DNA from 2 places in the Streptomyces sp. NPDC050704 genome. Region 1 is predicted to be linked to the other one. Evidence: riboswitches for the same ligand, from Rfam matches in the RefSeq annotation. Region 1 holds a riboswitch; the other holds the start of a gene.
The links. Region 1 has a riboswitch for glycine ahead of gcvT (glycine cleavage system aminomethyltransferase GcvT). Riboswitches for the same ligand answer to the same signal wherever they lie in the genome.
Positions count from the first base shown of each region.

Region 2: it holds a riboswitch for glycine, as region 1 does, so the genes downstream of both, gcvP (aminomethyl-transferring glycine dehydrogenase) here and gcvT (glycine cleavage system aminomethyltransferase GcvT) in region 1, are expected to answer to the same signal.

Region 1 covers NZ_JBFAHW010000029.1:79,750-90,550, forward strand. Annotated here, with positions in the region: gene AB0I18_RS19095 (ABC transporter ATP-binding protein) at 1-746, opposite strand, end outside; gene AB0I18_RS19100 (ABC transporter permease) at 743-1,741, opposite strand; gene AB0I18_RS19105 (ABC transporter substrate-binding protein) at 1,859-3,646, opposite strand; gene AB0I18_RS19110 (ABC transporter permease) at 3,708-4,721, opposite strand; gene AB0I18_RS19115 (enhanced serine sensitivity protein SseB C-terminal domain-containing protein) at 5,043-5,834, opposite strand; gene AB0I18_RS19120 (enhanced serine sensitivity protein SseB) at 6,126-6,959, opposite strand; gene AB0I18_RS19125 (AAA family ATPase) at 7,022-7,699, opposite strand; glycine riboswitch at 7,917-8,030, shown strand; gene gcvT (glycine cleavage system aminomethyltransferase GcvT) at 8,171-9,325, shown strand; gene gcvH (glycine cleavage system protein GcvH) at 9,440-9,817, shown strand; gene glyA (serine hydroxymethyltransferase) at 9,831-10,801, shown strand, end outside.
Region 2 covers NZ_JBFAHW010000088.1:25,892-36,692, forward strand. Annotated here, with positions in the region: gene AB0I18_RS37120 (ABC transporter permease) at 1-765, opposite strand, end outside; gene AB0I18_RS37125 (TetR family transcriptional regulator) at 925-1,731, shown strand; gene AB0I18_RS37130 (DUF6059 family protein) at 1,975-2,232, opposite strand; gene AB0I18_RS37135 (AfsR/SARP family transcriptional regulator) at 2,453-3,292, opposite strand; gene AB0I18_RS37140 (AfsR/SARP family transcriptional regulator) at 3,302-4,123, opposite strand; gene gcvP (aminomethyl-transferring glycine dehydrogenase) at 4,468-7,353, opposite strand; glycine riboswitch at 7,540-7,636, opposite strand; gene AB0I18_RS37150 (PRC-barrel domain-containing protein) at 7,741-8,112, shown strand; gene AB0I18_RS37155 (DNA polymerase IV) at 8,155-9,498, opposite strand; gene AB0I18_RS37160 (MerR family transcriptional regulator) at 9,627-10,259, opposite strand; gene AB0I18_RS37165 (bifunctional nuclease family protein) at 10,451-10,801, opposite strand, start outside.

The DNA.
Region 1 (10,801 bases):
TCGTCGGAGAGCTCGGCGACGACGCCCAGGTCGTGGGTGATGATGATGACTGCGGAGCCGAACTCCTGCTGCAGGTCCCGGATGAGGTCGAGGATCTGCGCCTGGACGGTCACGTCCAGGGCGGTCGTCGGCTCGTCCGCGATCAGCAGCTCGGGGTTGTTGACCAGCGACATCGCGATCATCGCGCGCTGGCGCATACCGCCGGAGAACTCGTGCGGGTAACTGTCGATCCGCTTGTCCGGCTGGGGGATGCCCACCCGGTCGAGCATCTCGATGGCACGCCGGCGGGCCACCTTCTTGTCGACCTTGTGGTGGATCCGGTACGCCTCCACGATCTGCTGGCCGATCGTGTAGTACGGGTGCAGCGCCGACAGCGGGTCCTGGAAGATCATCGCCATCTCGCGGCCACGCAGCTTGCGTACGTAGTCGGGATCGGCGGAGAGCAGTTCCGTGCCGTCGAGCCAGATCTCACCGGAGATCTGCGCCTTGCGCTTGCCGTACTGGCCGGCGGTGTGCAGGCCCATGATGCCGAGCGAGGTCACCGACTTGCCCGAGCCGGACTCGCCCACGATGCCGAGGGTCTTGCCCTTCTCCAGCGTGAAGCTGAGCCCGTCGACGGACTTGACCAGGCCGTCGTCGGTCGGGAAGTGCACCTTCAGGTCGCGGACTTCGAGGAAGGCGGAAGGGGCGGGCGAGTCCTTGACGGGCTCGCTCACGGCCGCTCCGCTCTTGCTGAGTTCGGTCATGAGAGCCTCACTCGGGGGTCGATCACGGCGTACAGCAGGTCCACCAGCAGGTTCGCGACGATCACCGCGAGCGAGGTGATCAGCGTGACTCCCAGGATGACAGGCAGGTCCTTGTCGCTGATCGCCTTGAGGACGGCCTGGCCGAGGCCGGGAAGGCTGAAGGTGGTCTCGGTGAGGATCGCGCCGCCGATCAGCGCGCCGAGGTCCATGCCGAGCATGGTGAGGATCGGCGTCATCGTGGAACGCATCGCGTGCTTGCCGATGACGACGGGTTCGGTCAGGCCCTTGGCCCGGGCGGTACGGATGTAGTCCTCGCCCAGGACCTCCAGCATGGTGGCTCTGGTGATGCGGGCGTACATCGCGGCGTAGAGGAAGGCGAGCGTGATCCAGGGCAGGATCATGCCGCCGAACCAGCCGGTGAAGCTCTCCTCCAGCGGCACGTACTGGGCGTCGAGCCAGCCCAGTCCGTAGCTGAAGATCGCCAGCGACAGCAGGCCGGTGAAGTAGATGGGGAGCGAGACGCCGCCGAGGGCGACGATCATCGCGCCGCGGTCCCAGAGCGAACCGCGCTTGAGCGCGGAGAGCACACCCGCCGCGACACCGAAGATCAGCCACAGGACGGCGGCACCGAGCGCGAGAGCCAGGGTCACTGGGAAGCGGTCGGTGAGCACCGGCCAGATGGCCTGCTCGTTACGGAAGGAGTAGCCGAAGCACGGCGCCGCGCACTCCGTGACGTCACCGCCGCCGGAGTAGGTACGGCCCGCGAAGAGTCCCTTGAAGAACTCCCAGACCTGGAAGAAGATCGGATCTGCCAGACCGAGCTTCTGCCGCACGGCCTCGATGGCCGCGGGGTCCGCCTGCTTGCCCACGAACATCGTGGCCGGGTCCACACCCGCCCAGCGGGGGACGAGGAAGAAGATGCCGAAGACCACCAGAATGATGACCACCAGCATCACTGCGGCGGCGAAGAGCCGCCTGATGAGGTATGCGAGCACTGCTCTCGGCCCGACGGCGGTGCCGCGGGCCACCGGAGGTTGTCCGGTGGCCCGCGGGTCACGCCGCGCCGGCCTTCACCTGCCTTTCGTGCCGTATGGCGGGTGCGCCGGTCGGTGTTACTTCTTCAGGCCGAGGTTGACGAAGTCGTACTGACCGCTGTAGCCGTCGGTCGTGTAGACGTTGGCCAGCCGCGACGAGCGCCAGTTGACGAACTTCTCGAAGACGAAGGGCAGGTAGTAACCGCCCTCCATCACCTTGTGGTTGATCTCCGTGGCGATCCCGGTCTTCTTCGTGTCGTCCAGCTCCTTGACGTAGCTGTCGAAGAGGCCGTCGATCGTCTTGTCCTTGATCATCGCGAAGTTGTTGTTGCCGCTCTCAAGGATGTACGAGCTGTCCCACAGCGGGAGACCGTAGCCCTGGACGGTCGGGAAGTCCGGGCCCCAGCCCATGATGATGATGCCGTAGCCCTTCTTCTTCACGTTGTCCGGGGCACCGATGATGCCGGTGGTCTGCGCACCGTCGTACTGGTCGATCTCGACCTTGACGCCGATCTTCTTCAGCGACGCCTGGAGGGACTCGGCGGTGGCCACCTCGACCGGCTTGTTGTTGCGGACCGCGATGGTGGTGCTGAAGCCGTTCGGCTGGCCGCAGGCCTTGAGCTCTTCCTTGGCCTTGGCGACGTTGCCCTTCTTGTTCGCACCGGCCAGCTCGTACGGGTCGTACTTCTGACCCTCGGAGCCCGGCACGGTCGGCGGCAGCATGTTGGTGCCGATGTCACCGCCGGCGACCGGGCCGCCGCGCGCGGTCTGCAGCGACTCGTGGTCGGCGCCCAGGATCACGGCCTTGCGGCAGTGGATGTTGTCGAACGGCTTCACGGTCTGCGGGAAGACCGCGTAGCGGATGTAACCGGAGACCGGGTTGTCCAGGTTGCCCTTGTGCTGCTTCAGGGCGGTCGTGCGGCCCTGCGGGGACATACCGGTCTGGTTGATGTCCAGGTCGTAGTCGCCGTTGATCAGACGCTGGTCCATGTCATTGGCGTTGGTGAACAGCGTCAGCGAGATCTTGTCCGGGTACGCCTTGCGGACCGGGTCCGAGGAGACCTTCCAGTTCTCGTTGCGCACGAGGACCAGCTTCTTGTTCGGCGTGTACGACTCGAACTTGTACGGGCCGGACGAGAAGGGCCTCAGGCCGTACTTGGACTTGGTGTCCTTGTCCTGGCGGACCGGGGACGCCGAGGTCAGCGCGAGCATCTCCTCGAAGTCGGCGTTCGCCTCGGGCAGCTTGAAGACGATGGTCTTGTCGTCCGGCGTCTCGATCGCCTTCAGACCCAGCTTGTCCTTGGACGTGTCCTTGTACGGGCCCTTGTACTCGGCCTTGGGGTCGAGCACCTGCTGGAGGTAGATCGGGCCGCCGGACAGCACGTCCTGCGCCCACACGCGCTCGATGCCGTACTTGACGTCCTTGGAGGTGATGGGCTTGCCATCCTCCCAGGTGACCCCGTCACGCAGCGTGTACGTGTAGGTCTTGCCGTCGTCGCTGATCTCCGCCGTTTTGGAGGCGAGGTCCGGCGTGATCTCGGCACCCTTGGCGCCGGGCTCCGCCTTGTTGGTCACCAGCTGGCGGCTGTAGTAGCGCATGAAGTTCCACGCCATGCCGTAGTAGCCGCGCGTGGTGTCCCACGAGTCGGCGTCCTGGGCACCGGCGAACTTGAGCTCGCCGCCCTTCTTGGCGAGGTCGGCCTGCGCGACCTTGTTGTTCGCGGCGTCGAAGCCGGCCGCGCCGCTCTTCGAACCGCCGTCGTCGTCGTTGCCGCCGCCGCACGCCGCCGTGGACAGCAGTGCAGCGACCACGGCTGCGGCTGCCACGGCCTGCTTGCGCCGCCCTGTGGTGCGTTGGGTAATCACTCGGATCCTCCGTGTGTGTAGCGGCCCGTCGACAGATGACGAGCCCTGGGGGTACGGCAGTTCAGCGGGAACCCTTCGGGTCGAGCGCATCGCGTACGCCGTCGCCGAAGAGGTTGAAGGAGAGCACGGTGATGAAGATCGCTACACCCGGGATCACCATGTACATGGGGTCCGAGTCGTAGTAGTCGATCGCGGAGGAGAGCATCTGTCCCCAGGAGGCCGTGGGCGGCTTGACGCCCACGCCCAGGAAGCTGAGCGCCGCTTCGGTGAGGATGTTGGTCGGGATCATCATCGTCGTGTACACGATGATGGGCGCGACGAGGTTGGGCAGCAGCTCCTTGAACAGGATGTAGAACCGCCCGGCCCCGAGGCTGCGCGCGGCCTCCACGTACTCGCGCTCACGCAGGGACAGCGTCTGGCCGCGCACCACGCGTCCCACATAGGGCCAGCCGAAGAAGCCGATCACCAGGATCATGACGAACAGGCGAACACCCGTGCCTGTCAGGCCCAGCATCTCGTTCGGCATGACCGAGACCAGCGCGATGATGAAGAGCAGCTGCGGGAAGGCCAGCAGGCCGTCCATGACCCGGCTGATGACCGCGTCCGCCCAGCCGCCGAAGTAGCCCGCGAGCACACCGAGAACGGTGCCGAGCACAACGGCCACCAGGGCCGACAGGAAGCCGACCAGCAGCGATACCCGGGCGCCGTAGACGATCCGGGCGAAGATGTCGCGACCGCTCACGGGCTCCACGCCGAGCAGGTGGTCCCCGCTGATACCGCCCCAGGACCCCTTGGGGGTCGAGAAGAGCGGATCGATCAGGTCCTCGTGGTGGGTCTCCGGGTCCTGCCCCACCAGGTCTGTGATCACCGGGGCGAGAAGCGCGATCGCAATGAGCACGAGAACGATGACGCCGCCCGTCAGGGCAAGCTTGTCCCGCTTCAGCCGCTCCCAGGCGATGCGGCCGAGGGAACGCCCTTGAACGGCCTTCGCCTCGGCGGAGCCGGCGACGAGCGCCGCCTCCTCGGCCGCGCTCGGGGCGGCTTCGGCCGTCGGCTCGTGCAATGGTGCCGTCATCGTGGCAGGGACCCCTCTCAACCGGCGGTAGCCGGCCCACACTTGCCGCTGTAGCGGCGTGATCAGTCCGTCGTACACAGGGGCGAAACCCCCTGGACCGGGAGTCTTCAACGCCTCAGCGATCTGTAGCCAGACTTGACGGTGAATGGATGCGCAAACGTGATGCTGTCTGGGGGATTCCGTTATCCGAACGTCAGGTAACGGGGGTCGGACGCGGTACAAATGGGGCGCAAGGTGCCTTGCGCCCCATTTACCCGCGTAGATCGGGTGATTTCGCCCGAGCATAGCGCGAGCGCCGAGCAGGCGCGCGACGCAGGGGCCTCAGTACGTGCCCGGGTACCCGTACCCGCCCGCGACCGGCGCCTGGGCGGGGGCCGCGTGCGCCTCGCGGTCGTAGAACGGCCGCGCGTTGGCCCGCATCCACAGGGCCACCGGGTCGTACTCGTCGGACATCGCGAGGGTCGACACCGGAAGACCGTCCGGCACCGCGCCGATGGACTGCTGCATCATCGCCCGCACCGAGTCCACGGCGGGCGGGCTGGTGTCGTACACATCGAGCCCGATGGCCAGATACGGCGCACCGAGCGCGGGCTGCACCCAGGCGCGGCGCAGCGAGCGCACCGCGGAGGTCCGATGCGCGTTCTGGGTGAGGAGGGCGTAGAACTGCGGGATCTCGATGCCCGGCTCGGACAGCCGGAGCGGTCCCGCAGGCTGCCGCTCCAGGCCGGTGGCGATACGGCGCAGATCCAGCCAGGGGATGCCGACGCCGCCGCCCGGGGCGTGCGGGTTCAGCCAGAGGCCGTAGTGGTCGGGGTAGAGGGTGCGGGCGACGTCGAGGCCGTCGACCACCTCGTACGAACGGTTCCAGCCGCTGGCCGAGAGCTCCTGGGCGGAGGTGACGCAGGGGGCGTAACCGAAGCCCTCCACCTCCATGTTCCCGTACTGGGCGTCCGGCGAGCCGGCCTGGCCGTGCCAGAGCAGCATCCAGACCTGACCGGACGACGGGGTCGCGAGGGCGCGCAGGAGCGCCTCGTAGGCGTCGTAACGCCCGGGCGTCACTTGGCGCAGCATGTGCTCGACCTGCCCGGCCGCAGCCGTGCCCGACGCGCTCACCTTCTACCGCCCCTTCGCGACATCCCTGACATACGGATACATACGAGTCCAGTTCGACCGGGAGGCAGCGCGCACTTGAACGCGACGCCGCCCTGCCGGGTCATGAAACCAGCTTAAGCGGGGATGACGCTCCGCCGGGGGAGCCGGGTTGCAACTCGGGGCTTGCTGTCGGTGGGATGGTGCGGGTTCGTTGTGGCTGGGCGCTCCCCCACTCTCGGCTTCGCTCGACCGGGGGGACCCCCATCGCGGCGGAGCCTCACATGTCACAGCCCCGCACCCCTTCGGGGCGTGTCAATGGGACTGGTAGAAGGGCCGCACCCGCTCGCGCAGCCAGTCGCCCACCGGGTCCTGGGCCACGTCGAGGAACACGAGGTTCACCGGGTGTTCCAGCGGGGCCAGGCCGAGGGCCCGGCCGAGGGCGTCCAGCGGGAGCGTCCGTACGACCTCGTCCCAGTGGGTCAGCTCGACCCCGATGAACATCACGGGGTCGCCGCCCTCGATGCTCGCCAGGCAGCGGCGGGCGCTCAGCACGACCCCGGTCGCCGCGAACTCCGCCGAGGCCGCGGCCAGGAAGTCCAGCGGGTCGTGCTGCCAGTCGGGCTGGAAAAGCCGCACCCGACCGCCGCTCGCGGGCCCGTCCAGCGGCGTCCGCCCGGACCGGGCGAGCTCGGCCACGGCGAGCGGCGGCAGCGGTACGCCGACCGTGCCGTCCGGGTTCACCGCGATGCCCGCCTGGGGCGGCAGCCCGCGCGCGAACTCGACGGCGGGCGCGACCGTGTAGGGCATGCGGTCGCCGGTGACCTGGCGGAACTGCTGCTCCGAGCTGAAGACCGGCACGTACGCCTGTCCGTCGAGCTCTATCGTCGGCAGGTCGAGCGGGCCGCTGTGCGGGCCGCCGCCGTTGGGCAGCGGCACCCACAGGAAGCTGCGGCCGAGGACCTCGACGAGCCGGGCGCCCGTCGAGGGCGACGCGGCGACACCGAGCGACGCGGCCAGCACCTCCTCCAACTCGTTGCCGGGCCAGCCGGCGTGGGGATGGGGGTGCGCCTGTGCCGAGAAGTCCTGTGCCGGGAAGTCCTGTGCCGGAATGCCCTGTCTCGGGATGTCCTGTGCCGGGATGTCCATCTGCCTGCCTACCGCCTGCTCGAACTGCCTTCTGCGGCTGACGAGATTACTCGTACGCGCCCTCAGTCGCCGAAGTCGATCCGCCGCAGGACGTCCGCCGCGGTCCGGTCGACGAGGACCGCCGAACCGCAGCCGTCCGGGAGGTCGCCCTGCTCCACGGAGCGCAGCAGCCGGGCGACCGCGCCGCGGTGCCGCGCGAACGCGTACCGCGAGACGCCGCGGCCGCGCTCGCGCTGGCCGTCCAGGGCGGTGCCGGGGTCGACGTCGAGCAGCAGCAGGTGCAGCGTGCCGCCGCGGCGGCGGGCGTCGCGCGCGAGCCAGCTGCGCACCCAGGCCTGCGTACCGCAGTCGTGCACGACGACGCCCTCGCCGGAGCGCAGGGCCCGGCGCAGGCCCGCGTAGTGCGCGACGCGAACGAGGGGGCGGTAGACCGCGTACGGCAGAAAGCGGGAAAGGCGGCCGTCCCAACGGTCGCGGGTGTCCTGGGAGTCGATGCGCCGGCCCGTCACCGCGCGCCGCATCAGGGTCGACTTGCCGCTGCCCGGCAGTCCCGTGACCACGACCAGGTCGGCCGCGCCGAAACGGAGGCCGTGCGGGCTGTGCCCCGCGCGCTCCCGCAGATCGCGGACGACGGGCGCCGGAAGCGGGCCGCACGCCTCCCTGGCCGGGGCAGTGGGCTGCTTGGGCAGCGCGAGGGACGCGCTGGTCGCGGTGGTCGCGTACGCCGTGGTCCTGTTCACCCTGTTCGTCCTCCCCATCGGGTCGGAAGACCCATCCCCGTCGAGTGTAAAGAGAAGGTAATGCGCGAGACCCCTCGTTTCTGTTCTTGGTCTGCCACAGGCCCGTCACAGATCACTGTGGATACCTGTGGACGCTGTGCGGCCCCTGTGGAGGACTCCCCTGCCGCGCCGGTCGGATGCGTGCAATGATGTGCGCGCCAACTGCATACCGGCCGCTTGAATCCGCGCGGGAGAGTTCCGGAGACATGTACACGCACGTGTACGGGTTCCCGGGCGCCGAAGGAGCAAGTCCCTCCCTTGAATCTCTCAGGCCCCGTACCGCGCGGGCGAGGCACATCTGAAAAGCGAGCCGCCGACCGGTGGCTCCACCCAAGGTGCAAACCATTGACCTGCCGGTCATGGTGAACCTCTCAGGTTCCGATGACAGATGGGGAGGAACGACCTCGCCGTCATGCCTTGGGAGCCCCACCGATGAGCAGTAACGCCCCTGTTGAACCGCGCCGCACCGCACTCGATTCCCTGCATCGCTCGCTCGGCGCGACGATGACCGACTTCGCCGGCTGGGACATGCCCCTGCGGTACGGCTCCGAGCGCGACGAACACCTCGCGGTACGCACCAGGGCCGGTCTCTTCGACCTCTCCCACATGGGCGAGATCACGGTGACCGGGCCCCAGGCGGCCGCACTGCTCGACTTCGCGCTGGTCGGCAACATCGGAGGCGTGAAGACCGGCCGCGCCCGCTACACGATGATCTGCCGCGAGGACGGCGGCATCCTCGACGACCTGATCGTGTACCGGCTCGCCGACACCGAATACATGGTCGTCGCGAACGCCTCCAACGCCCAGGTGGTTCTCGACGCGCTCGTGGAACGTGCCGGAGGCTTCGACGCCGAGGTCCGCGACGACCGCGACGCGTACGCCCTCCTCGCCGTACAGGGCCCCGAGTCCCCCGGCATCCTGAAGTCGCTCACCGACGCCGACCTGGACGGCCTCAAGTACTACGCGGGCCTGCCCGGCACGGTCGCCGGCGTCCCCGCCCTGATCGCGCGCACCGGGTACACGGGCGAGGACGGCTTCGAGCTGTTCGTCGCCCCGGCCGACGCCGAGAAGCTCTGGCAGGCGCTGACCGAGGCTGGGGGTACCTCCCGGCCGGAGGCTGGGGGAGCCCCGGTCGGGCTCGCCCCCTGCGGTCTCTCCTGCCGGGACACCCTGCGCCTGGAGGCGGGCATGCCGTTGTACGGGCATGAGCTGAGCACCTCGCTCACGCCCTTCGACGCCGGTCTCGGCCGGGTCGTGAAGTTCGAGAAGGAGGGCGACTTCGTGGGGCGCGAGGCCCTGACCGAGGCCGCCGCCCGGGCCGAGTCGTCGCCGCCGCGCGTCCTCGTCGGCCTGGTCGCCGAGGGCCGCCGCGTCCCGCGCGCCGGATACCCGGTCGTCGCCGGCGGCGAGGTCGTCGGCGAGGTCACCTCCGGCGCCCCCTCCCCCACCCTCGGCAAGCCGATCGCGATGGCGTACGTCGACGCCGCGCACTCCGCGCCCGGCACGGCCGGCGTCGCTGTGGACATCCGGGGCAGCCACGAGCCGTACGAGGTCGTCGCCCTGCCGTTCTACAAGCGCCAGAAGTGACACTCGCCCGCCGGGCCCGGAAGTGACACAGGGCACATCCGCCCAGCTCACCACCAGTCTCCACGTCATCAGCACTGTCATCAGCACTCCCCCGCGTACAGGAGAATTCAGGCCATGAGCAACCCCCAGCAGCTGCGCTACAGCAAGGAGCACGAGTGGCTGTCGGGCGCCGAGGACGGCGTCTCGACGGTCGGTATCACGGAGCACGCGGCCAACGCGCTCGGCGATGTCGTGTACGTCCAGCTCCCGGAGGTCGGTGCCGCGGTGACCGCGGGCGAGACCTGCGGCGAGCTGGAGTCGACCAAGTCGGTGAGCGACCTGTACTCGCCCGTCACGGGCGAGGTCACCGAGATCAACCAGGATGTCGTGGACGACCCGGCGCTGGTGAACTCCGCCCCGTTCGAGGGCGGCTGGCTGTTCAAGGTACGCACCTCGGAGGAGCCGAAGGACCTGCTCTCCGCGGACGAGTACACCGAATTCTCCGGCAGCTAAGGACTCCTGACCGATGTCGCTTCTGAACCAGTCCCTGCACGAGCTCGACCCGGACGTCGCCGCCGCCGTCGACGCCGAGCTCGACCGTCAGCAGTCCACCCTCGAAATGATCGCCTCGGAGAACTTCGCTCCGGTCGCGGTCATGGAGGCCCAGGGCTCGGTCCTCACCAACAAGTACGCCGAGGGCTACCCCGGCCGCCGCTACTACGGCGGCTGCGAGCACGTCGACGTCGTCGAGCAGATCGCCATCGACCGCGTGAAGGCCCTCTTCGGCGCCGAGCACGCGAACGTACAGCCCCACTCGGGCGCCCAGGCGAACGCGGCCGCGATGTTCGCGCTGCTCAAGCCCGGCGACACGATCATGGGTCTGAACCTCGCGCACGGCGGGCACCTGACCCATGGCATGAAGATCAACTTCTCCGGCAAGCTCTACAACGTCGTCCCGTACCACGTGGACGACGAGACCGGCCAGGTCGACATGGCCGAGGTCGAGAAGCTCGCCAAGGAGGCCCAGCCGAAGCTGATCGTGGCCGGCTGGTCCGCGTACCCGCGTCAGCTGGACTTCGCGGCCTTCCGCCGGATCGCGGACGAGGTCGGCGCGTACCTGATGGTCGACATGGCGCACTTCGCCGGTCTGGTGGCGGCGGGGCTGCACCCGAACCCCGTACCGCACGCGCACGTGGTCACCACCACGACGCACAAGACGCTGGGCGGCCCGCGCGGTGGCGTGATCCTGTCGACGGCCGAGCTGGCCAAGAAGATCAACTCCGCGGTCTTCCCCGGTCAGCAGGGCGGTCCGCTGGAGCACGTGATCGCGGCCAAGGCGGTCTCCTTCAAGGTCGCCGCGTCCGAGGACTTCCGCGAGCGCCAGCAGCGCACGCTGGACGGCGCCCGGATCCTGGCCGAGCGCCTGGTCCAGGACGACGTGAAGGCCGTCGGCGTGGACGTCCTGTCCGGCGGCACGGACGTGCACCTGGTCCTGGT
Region 2 (10,801 bases), on a different contig from region 1:
CTGCGGCAGCATCACCATCATGGCCATCTGGGTCGCCTGGCCCTGGTTCTGCGACACCGTCGAGACCAGCACGCCTATGCCGAGCACCGTGAACAGGAACAGCGCCGCGCCCAGCGCGAAGAGGACCACCGAGCCCTCGAACGGCACGCCGAACAGCAGGCAGCCGACCACCGTGACCACGACCATGTCCAGGGAGGCCAGCGCGAAGTACGGCGCGATCTTCCCGGCGATCACATCGGAGGGACGGAACGGCATCACCGCGAGCTGCTCCAGCGTGCCCGCCTGACGCTCGCGCACCAGTCCGATACTCGTGATGATGGTGCCGATGAACATCAGGATCAGGCCGACCAGCGCCGGGACCATCACCCACGAAGTCTCCAGGTCCGGGTTGTAGAGGACCTCCGCGTCTATGTCCCCGCCGCGCTGGGCCAGCTCCGCCACCGCGGCCTTGGCCACGAACAGCTGTGAGCCGTCCACCAGCGCCCTGGACCCGCCGTCCCCGGCGATCACCACGACGTCGGCCTCACCGTCCCGCAGTTGCTCGCGGGCTCCCGCCTCGTCACCCTGCGGGTCGACCTCCGCCACGTCGAACGGATCGCGGAGCTCGCCCGCGACCTGCTGCGCCTGAGGACCGACCACTCGCGTGGAAACGGTGTCGACGTTGAAACTGGCCGCGTACCCGAACACCACCAGCAGCACCAGCGGAAGCACGATGATCATCGCCACCGTACGCCGGTCCCGCCGAAGCTCGAGAAACTCCTTCACGATCATCGCCCACATTTCGGACTCTCCGTTTCTGCGGAGGACCTGCCCGCCGGCGCCAGAGACCGGTGACGGCCCGGAGACGATATCGGTAAATGATCAGGTGATGAAATAAGGATAGACTACCCATCTAGTCTGGTTCAACAGCTCTGAGAGAAGGCCATGGAAGTCCCACACGAACTGGTGCAGGCGGCGATACGGACCGCACACGAGCGGGGCATGGGCGTCGCCGACCTGCCGATCGCCGAGATCGCCGCAGCGGCCGGAATCTCGCGGAGCACGCTGTTGCGCCGGCTGGGGGGCACCAGGCGGACGCTCGACGAGGCGGTCCGCTCCGCGGGCGTCGACCCCGGCGGGCGGCCGCCCGTGCGGGACCGCGCCGTCGTCGCCGCGGCGACGCTCATCGGCGAGCACGGCCTCGCCGCGGCGACCCTGGAGGCGGTCGCCGCGGCGGCTGAGTGCTCCCTGCCCAGCCTGCACGCCGTCTTCGACGGCCGCGACGGCCTGCTCGCCGCCGTCTTCGAGCGCTACACGCCGGTGGCCGACCTGGAGGCCGTGCTCGCCGACACCCCCGACAACCCCGAGGAGACCGTCCGGCTGATCTACCGCACCTTCGTCGACGGGTTCAGCCGGGAGCCGCAGGTCTTCCCCGCCGTGCTCGCCGACGCGCTCGCCCGGCCCACGGGACCCGGCCGCGACCTCTGGATGCGCAAGGGGCTGCCGCGTCTGGTGGGCAGCGTCGGAGCCTGGCTGACCGCCGAGGTCGCCGCCGGCCGGTTCAAGCCGCTCCCGCTGCCGATCATGGCTCATCTGCTCATGGCGCCCCTCGGGACGCACCTGCTGGTGCGCCCCGCACTGGCGTCCTTTTTCGGGCCGGCGCTGCCGAGCGTCGACGAGGCCGTGGACTCCTTCGCACAGGCGTTTCTGGCGGCGGTCACCGCGGACGGCGTGCACAGCGATGCCCTGTGAGAGCCAGGCACACGAGTGAATTCCGCCGTACGGCAGGTCCGTACGGCTGCCGGGCGGCGCATACGGGAACCGCCCCGCGCACCGCGGTGACCGCACGGGGAGAGCCCGGGAGAACAGGAGCGGGAGGACGACGCTTCCCGGCCGGGCGCGGTGCCGGTCCAGCACGCGCGATGGCGGCGAGCCGATTGTCGAGCTGGATCCGGCCGCGCCCGGGACACGGCCCGGTCCTTCCGCCCGCCGGCGTCAGCGCCGCCGGCGGCGGGCGGGGCCGGAGAGCTGGTCCCACAGCTCCCGCTCCGGGCCCGACAGCGGCACGTCCGGCACCACCCGCTCCGGGTGGCCCGGCGGCGGCCCGGAGAGCGGGGTGCCGGGTGTGCCGGGGTACAGCAGCCTCGCGTACTCGCTGTTGTACAGGCCGTGGAAGCAGCAGCCGGTGACCAACAGGCCGCGCACGACGTCGGTCAGCAGGCCGCGGAGCAACCTGCGCAGCGTATGCGGCATGGTGTCCCCTTCACGAGCGAACGGTGGCCGGTGCCACGGTGCCGGGACTCAGCTGTCGAAGTGCGGCACGAGGCCCTCGGTCGGCGTCAGGCCCGCCACCGGGGACCATCTACGGCGGGGTGAGGTGTCTGTGGGAATCCGCGGACGGGTTCAGCTCGTTCATGTCGATTCCCTTCGGGGAGCGCCCCTGCCGAGGCAGTGGCGGAATCGGTGGGGAGGTTCAGCCGGCCCGGAGCACGCACAGTTCACCTCGCAGCCATTCGGTCATCTCGGTGCCGATGTCGAGCCCGTGTGCTCCGGTGAGGAGAGCCTGTTGGAGCTCGCGCACCGGGGCGGAGGGTTCCAGCAGCAGTTCCCGCCGCAACTGGGTACGCAGCCGTTGGTAGGTCTCCAGGGCGGCGCTGCGGCGTCCGACCCGGCCCAGCGCCAGCATGTACTGGAACTGGAACACCTCGTTCGTGGGGTAGCGGACCGAGAGGGCGGCGAGTTCGCCGATGATCTCGTGGTGCCTGCCGAGCCGCAGGTCCGCGTCGATCCGCTTGGACAGGCAGCTCAGTCGGGACTCCTCCAGGCGCTGCACCTGGGCCTGCAGCAGCGGCCCGGTGTCGACGTCGACGAGCGCCGGGCCGCGCCACAGCGCGAGCGCCTGACGGAACTGCTCGGATGCCGCCGCGTAGTCGCCGGTGCCCATCGACCGATACCCGCCGGCGGCCAGCAGGTCGTACTCGCGGGCATCGACCGCGGCCTTGCGGGCGTTGAGGCGGTAGCCGGCGCCCTCGGTCGACAGAATCTGCTTGGCGACGGCGAGGGCCTCCGCGTGGGTGCCGAGCAGCGCGGTGGCGATCAGGCTGCGCAACTGCATGATGTAGGTCTGGATGGTGGTCATGGCGCGGGCCGGCGGGTGCTCGCCCCACAGCTCCTCCAGCAGCGACCCGACCGAGATGACCTGGTCGGCGTTGGTCGCCAGCAGCGCGAGCACCTTGCGCGACTTGGGCGCCGTGGGCACTGCCGAGGCCTGCCCGTAGGTCAGGCAGAACGGGCCGAGTAGGTGGATCTCCATGGGATGCCGTCACCCCTTCGCCGCGAGAGCGGGCTCGCCCAGGGCCGGTATCCGTTCCCCGGGCGGACGGCTCGCACGGCACAGGGTCCCGATCAACCGGGTGAGCGTCGCGCTCGGTTCAAGGCCCAACTCCTCGAGGAAGGCCGCACGCAGCCGACCGAACACGCCGAGGGCCTCCTCCCTGCGCCCCAGCCGGTACAGCGCGATCACCCGTTGGGCGTGCAGGTGCTCGTGGAGCGAGTGGCGTGCGGTGAGCTCTTCCAGCTCGTCCAGGACCTCCGCGTTCCTGCCGAGGCGGAGTTCGGCGGAGATGCGCTGCACCACTGTGGCCAGCCGCTCTTCCTCCAGCCTCGCTATCTCGGCCCGCAGTATCGGGCCGTGGCGCATACCCGCGAGCATCGGCCCTCGCCACAGGGCGCTGGCACTCCGGAGCGTCCGGACGGCCATCGCGTCGTCGGTGCCGAGCGCCTGATGCCCGCGGGCCAGCAGCGTGCGAAAGACGTGCACATCGACGAAACGCGGTTCGAGGAGCAGCTGGTAGCCGCCGCGCATAGCGGCGATGACGTTCCCGTGCTCGCCCGCCGGCTGCTCGCGGGCGGCCGGCTGCAGGCTGCTGCGGAGCTCCAACAGGTAGTTGTGAAGCATGGTGGACGCGCTGCGCGGCGGTCGGTCGCCCCAGACTTCCTCCATCAGGTCCGGGGTGGCGACGAACCGATTGGTGTGCAGCGCAAGCAGCGCCAGAATTTGACGGGGCTTGTCACCCTTGGGGACCGACGCGGCGCCATCGGCGCACACCGTCATGTCCCCGAGCATCTTGATCTGGATCTTCATTGTTTTTCTCCCCCGCTTGCTGCAAGATCCCAACATGGCGCAAGCTCGATGAGAGCCGCCATCGCGAGCCTTCCACGCCCACGACCCCAGAGGCAGGGGCGTGCGGGGCAAGGGGAGGAATCCACAGGGGCCGCTGTGACGAATCCACAGCCGGTTCCCTTCCTGCTCAGCGGCAACACCAGTGTCCGGGCTCCTCATCCGCACAGGCCGGCTCTTCTGCCCGTCCCACCGGTCCCGGAGCACCTCGGCGTCGCCGCTGCCGTCGCACGTCTGGATCGTGGGGCCAGGCACTGGCCCCACGATTACGGAAGTGATCGGCAAGCCAATTCGCCCCCGATGCCCGCCTACTCCTCGTAGGCGTCCAGCGGCGGGCAGGAGCAGACCAGGTTCCGGTCGCCGTACGCCTGGTCGATACGCCGCACCGGCGGCCAGTACTTGTCCGCGGCCGAGACGCCGTCCGGGAAGACGGCTTCCTCGCGGCTGTACGCGTGCTCCCACGCACCGCCGAGCGCGCCCGCGGTGTGCGGGGCGTTCCGCAGCGGGTTGTCGTCCGCCGCCCACTCGCCCGAGCCGACCCGCTCGATCTCCGCACGGATGGCGATCATCGCCTCGCAGAACCGGTCGAGCTCGACCAGGTCCTCGCTCTCCGTGGGCTCGATCATCAGTGTGCCGGCCACCGGGAACGACATCGTCGGCGCGTGGAACCCGTAGTCGATCAGCCGCTTCGCGACGTCGTCGACGCTCACGCCGGTCGCCTTGGTCAGCGGCCGCAGGTCGATGATGCACTCGTGCGCGACAAGCCCGCCGGGACCGGTGTAGAGCACCGGGTAGTGCGGCTCGAGACGCTTGGCCACGTAGTTGGCGCTGAGTACGGCGACCTGCGTGGCCCGCTTGAGGCCCGCACCGCCCATGAGACGGACGTACGCCCATGAGATGGGCAGGATTCCCGCCGAGCCCCACGGAGCGGCCGAGATCGGGCCCACGCCCGTCTCCGGCCCGGCCGCGGGCTGCAGCGGGTGGTTGGGCAGGTACGGCGCGAGGTGCGCGCGCACCCCGACCGGGCCGACGCCGGGACCGCCGCCGCCGTGCGGGATGCAGAACGTCTTGTGCAGGTTGAGGTGCGAGACGTCACCGCCGAAGTGGCCCGGCTTGGCAAGCCCCACAAGCGCGTTGAGGTTGGCACCGTCCACGTACACCTGGCCGCCCGCGTCGTGCACCTGCGCGCAGATGTCGGCGACATGCTCCTCGAACACCCCGTGCGTCGAGGGGTACGTGATCATCAGCACCGCGAGCTCGTCGGCGTGCTGCTCGATCTTGGCCCGCAGATCCTCGACGTCGATCTCGCCGTCGTCCGCGGTCTTCACGACGACGACCTTCATACCGGCCATGACGGCGCTCGCCGCGTTCGTGCCGTGCGCGGAGGACGGGATGAGGCAGACGGTGCGCTGCTCGTCGCCGTTGGCCCGGTGGTAGCCGCGTACGGCCAGCAGACCGGCCAGTTCGCCCTGCGATCCGGCGTTGGGCTGCAGCGACACCTTGTCGTAGCCCGTGACCTCGGCGAGCTGCTCCTCCAGCTCGTGGATGAGCGTGAGATAGCCCTGCGCCTGCTCGGCGGGCGCGAAGGGGTGCAGCTGCCCGAACTCCGGCCAGGTGACCGGCTCCATCTCGGTGGTCCCGTTGAGCTTCATGGTGCAGGAGCCCAGCGGGATCATGCCGCGGTCGAGCGCGTAGTCACGGTCGGCGAGGCGGCGCAGATAGCGCAGCATCGCGGTCTCGGAGCGGTACTGGTGGAAGACCGGGTGCGTGAGGTACTCGTCGGTGCGCAGCAGCGCGGCGGGCAGCGTGTCCGCCGCCGTCGCCTCCAGCGCGGCCACGTCGCCCTCGACACCGAAAGCGGCCCAGACGGCGCCCAGTTGGGCCCGCGTGGTGGTCTCGTCGCAGGCCAGGGACAGGTGGTCGGCGTCGACGAGTCGGAGGTTGACCCCGCCCTCGCGCGCGGCCGCGACGAGCTCTGCGGCCCGGCCCGGCACCCACACGGTGAGCGTGTCGAAGTACGCCTCGTGGACGACCTCGACTCCGCCCGCCCGCAGCCCCTCGGCGAGGATCGTGGCGTACCGGTGGGTGCGCTGCGCGATGAGCCTGAGGCCCTGGGGCCCGTGGTAGACGGCGTACATCCCGGCCATCACGGCGAGCAGCACCTGCGCCGTGCAGATGTTGCTGGTCGCCTTCTCCCGGCGGATGTGCTGCTCCCGCGTCTGCAGGGCGAGCCGGTACGCCTTGTTGCCGTCCGCGTCGACCGAGACGCCGACGAGCCGCCCGGGCAGGCTCCGCGCGAACTTCTCCCGTACGGCCATGTATCCGGCGTGCGGTCCGCCGAAGCCCATCGGCACACCGAAGCGCTGCGTCGTTCCGACCGCGATGTCGGCGCCCAGCTCACCGGGCGAGGTGAGCAGCGTCAGCGCGAGCAGATCGGCGGCGACGGTGACGACCGCGCCCAGCTCGTGCGCCTGGTCGACGACGGGCTTGATGTCCCGTACGGCACCGGAGGCGCCCGGGTACTGGAGGAGCACCCCGTTGATTTCGCGCCCGGCCAGGTCGGCGGGAATGCCGTCGCTCAGGTCGGCCACGACGACCTCGGCGCCGGTCGGCTCGGCGCGGGTCCGGATCACGGCGATGGTCTGCGGAAGGGCGTCCGCGTCGACGAGGAACAGGCCCTTCTTGTTCTTGCCCATCCGCCGGGACAGCGCCACGGCTTCGGCGGCCGCCGTGCCCTCGTCGAGCAGCGAGGCCCCGGAGGTCGGCAGGCCCGTCAACTCGGCGACCATGGTCTGGAAGTTGAGCAGCGCTTCGAGCCGGCCCTGTGAGATCTCCGGCTGGTACGGCGTGTACGCGGTGTACCAGGCCGGGTTCTCCATGACGTTGCGCAGGATCACCGGGGGCGTGAACGTGCCGTAGTAGCCGAGGCCGATCATCGAATCGAGGACCTGGTTGCGGTCGGCGAGGGAGCGCAGCTCGGCCAGCACCTCGGCCTCGGTCCGCGCGTCCGGCAGTTCGAGCGCTTCGGTGTTCCTGATCACATCCGGGACCGCGATGGCCGTCAGCTCGTCGAGCGAGCCGTATCCGACCTGCGCGAGCATCTTGGCCCGGGCTTCGGTGCCGGGCCCGATGTGACGCTGCTCGAAGGGGATTCCCTGTTCGAGTACGGAGAGCGGAATGCGGTGGGCGGTCATTGCGGAGGCCTCCTGGTCTGACGACCTTCGAGGGGCACCACGGCACGGGTGCCCCGACGGCCTCCCCCTCTGTCATCTCAACCTGAGAGTTTCACCGGACCGCCGTGAAGGCGCACCGGCTTTCACCGTCGGTGAGAGCGGACCCCGTCGACACGACACGACACCCGCTCTGCTTTCCAGAGTGGCCTCGTCCGTGCGGTACGTGGGCCTGAGAGATTCCGGGGAGGATTTGCTCCTTCGGCGCCCTCCGTTGAAGCCTGGAGGACTCTCCCGCACGGGGTCAGCAGCCGTTGCCCAGGGTACCAGCGGGGTTCCCCCGAGTGGCCGCCCACCTCAAAGTGCTCTTTCGTAGTGCCTAGGGATGAGTTGCGAGCAGCTGGAGGGCCCGTGCAGACCGACATCGATCCGCGCAACCTGATAGGCCGCAGGGCGTTCGACCGCAACGGCTCCAAGATCGGCACCGTCGACGAGGTCTATCTCGACGACGCGACCGGCGTGCCGGAGTGGGCAGCCATACGCACCGGTCTGTTCAGCAGAGACGCCTTCGTACCCCTGGAGCCCAGCGAACTGGTCGAGGGCGCCCTGCGGATCCCCTACGACCGCGCCCTGATCAGGGACGCCCCCGACTTCGGCGTCGGCCGCCACCTCTCCCCCGAACAGGAACTCCAGCTCTACCACCACTACGGCCTCGACGTGGCACCTCCTCCTCCGTTCCCGGACCGTGACTTCGGCCGCCTGGCGGGCTCGGACGAGCCCTGAACGCCTCGCGGCACCCGGCCCGAGCACCCGGTCCAGAGTCTTCTAGGGTCTTCGCGACACCAGCGGCAGCGGATCCGCCGGCTCCAGCTCGGGATCGTCGGTCCGGAAGGTGCGCACCCGCCCGGGCTCAGAGTCGGGCGTCTCGAACCGCACCGTGACCCGCCCCAGCCCACTGCCCTGCACCCACCCGTGCCCGAACCCGGCATGCCGTACGTCGTGCCCCGCGGGCCACTTCCGCTCGGCAGGCGGCGCCGGCTCCTCCGCCGGCTCCTCCGCCTCCTGCTCGGCCGCGTGCTCCAGCTCCTCCGCGGCGGCCTGCGCCTGGGCGAAGAGATCCTCCTGCGTGTAGTCGGCGAGCCCCGAGACCCCGACCCCCAACAGCCGTACGCCTCCCGTGGTGTCCACAGACTCCAGCAGCCGCCCGGCCGCCTCCCGCACCACCGCCTGATCGTCCGTGGGCCCTCTCAGCGTCTCGGACCGCGTCAGCGTCGAGAAGTCGTACCGCCGCACCTTCAGGACGATCGTCCGCCCCGACAGCCGCGCGCCCCGCAGCCGCTGCACACACCGGTCGGCCAGCCGCTGCACCTCCATCCGGACCCGCACCCGGTCGTGGATGTCCACGTCGTACGTGTCCTCGACGGACACCGACTTGGTGTCCCGCTCGGCCACCACGGGCCGCCGGTCGTGCGCCAACGCCATGGCGTACAGCCCCACCCCGTGGGACTTCCCCAGGAGCCGCACGAGCTCGTCCTCGCCCGCATCGGCGATCTCCCCGACGGTGCTGATCCCGGCCCGCCGCAGATGGTCCCCGGTGGCGGGCCCCACGCCCGGCAGGATGCGCACCGACATGGGCGCGAGCAGCGTCCGCTCGGTCCCCGGCTCTATCAGCACGAGCCCGTCGGGCTTGGCCTGCTCGGAGGCGATCTTCGCGAGCATCTTGGAGCCGGCCAGTCCCACCGACCCGGTCAGCCCCGTCACCGTCCGGATCTCCGTGCGCAGTTTCCCCCCGGCCAACCGCGCCGAGTCCTCGTCCCAGGCCGCCTGCCCGGCCTCCAGGTCCACGAACGCCTCGTCCAGGCTCAGCGGTTCCACCAGCGGCGACAGATCCCGCAGCAGGCCCATCACCTGCTCGCTGATCTCCCGGTAGAGCCCGAAGCGGGGCACGAGATACGCGGCGTTCGGCGCCAGCCGGCGTGCCTGCGCCATGGGCATCGCCGAGTGCACTCCGAAGACCCGGGCCTCGTACGAGCAGGTGGCGACCACGCCCCGCGGCCCGAGCCCGCCCACGATGACCGCCTTCCCGCGCAGGCTCGGCTTGGCCGCCTGCTCCGCCGAGGCGAAGAAGGCATCCATGTCGAGGTGCAGGATCGTGGGTGCGGTTCTCACATGTCCGATGCTGCCCTACGCCACTGACAATGCCCCGGTACGCCGGGACATCACCTGTCGGACCTCGTGACGCGGACCGCCTTCGGACCGCACGGTCGGGGCAACTCGGACCGCAGGGTCGGGCCGCCTCAGACCGCCCGGTTACGGCGCCGCGCCAGCTCGTCCGCCGGATTCGGACCGACCAGCGTCTCCCCGGTGTCGACCCGCTCCCCGTGCAGCTGCGAGAGCGCACTCTCCACGTCCCGCCACACCACGCCCACGGCGATCCCGAAGATGCCCTGCCCGCCCTGGAGGAGCGCGTGCACCTCGTCGGGCGAGGAGCACTCGTAGACCGTCGCCCCGTCGCTCATCAGCGTCATCCGCTCCAGGTCCCGGAACCCGCGCTCGCGCAGATGCTGGACCGTGGTCCGGATGTTCTGCAGCGACACGCCGGTGTCGAGGAACCTCTTGACGATCTTGAGGACGACGACGTCCCGGAAGCTGTAGAGCCGCTGTGTGCCCGACCCGCAGGCGGACCGCACGCTCGGTTCGACCAGCCCGGTCCTGGCCCAGTAGTCCAATTGCCGGTAGGTGATGCCCGCGGCGGCGCACGCCGTGGGGCCGCGATAACCGACCTCCTCGGACGCCACCTCGCCGTCGCCCGGCACCGCCGTCGGCCGCTGTGTGTGATCGGCCGCGCTGCTGTGAAGCGGGTACGGGCCGCTGTCCCCCAGACTGCGTCCGGGGGCACCCCCAGCCGTACCGTCGCCGCTGCTTCTCACGCCGACCTCCGTCCTTGACCTGCCTTCACGACCGTAGGCAGTCACCAGGGGTGCGTCAACGATCGCCACACTCGGCACGCCGAGTGATAATCACCCTAGGAGTGGTTTCCCGTGTCCCACCGCGGGGAAAGGCTAGCCGAATGCTCTCGGGGCGGCCGCCGCACGGCCTGTCGTCCGGCGCTCCCGGAGGGTCACTGGCTGTTCGTCCCGAAGTCCTCGGGAGAGATCTGGTCGAGGAACTCGCGGAACTTCTCCACCTCGTCCTCCTGCTCGTCCGGGATAGCGATGCCGGCGTCGTCCAGGACCCCGTCGCTGCCGTAGATCGGCGTCCCGGTGCGCAGTGCGAGCGCTATGGCGTCGGACGGCCGGGCGCTCACCTCGACCCCGCTGGCGAACACCAGCTCCGCGTAGAAGACGCCCTCCCGCAGGTCCGTGATGCGTACTTCGGTCAGCTCCTGGCCGACGGCCTCCAGCACGTCCTTGAACAGGTCGTGGGTCAGCGGTCGCGCGGGAGCCATGCCCTGCTGCGCGAAGGCGATCGC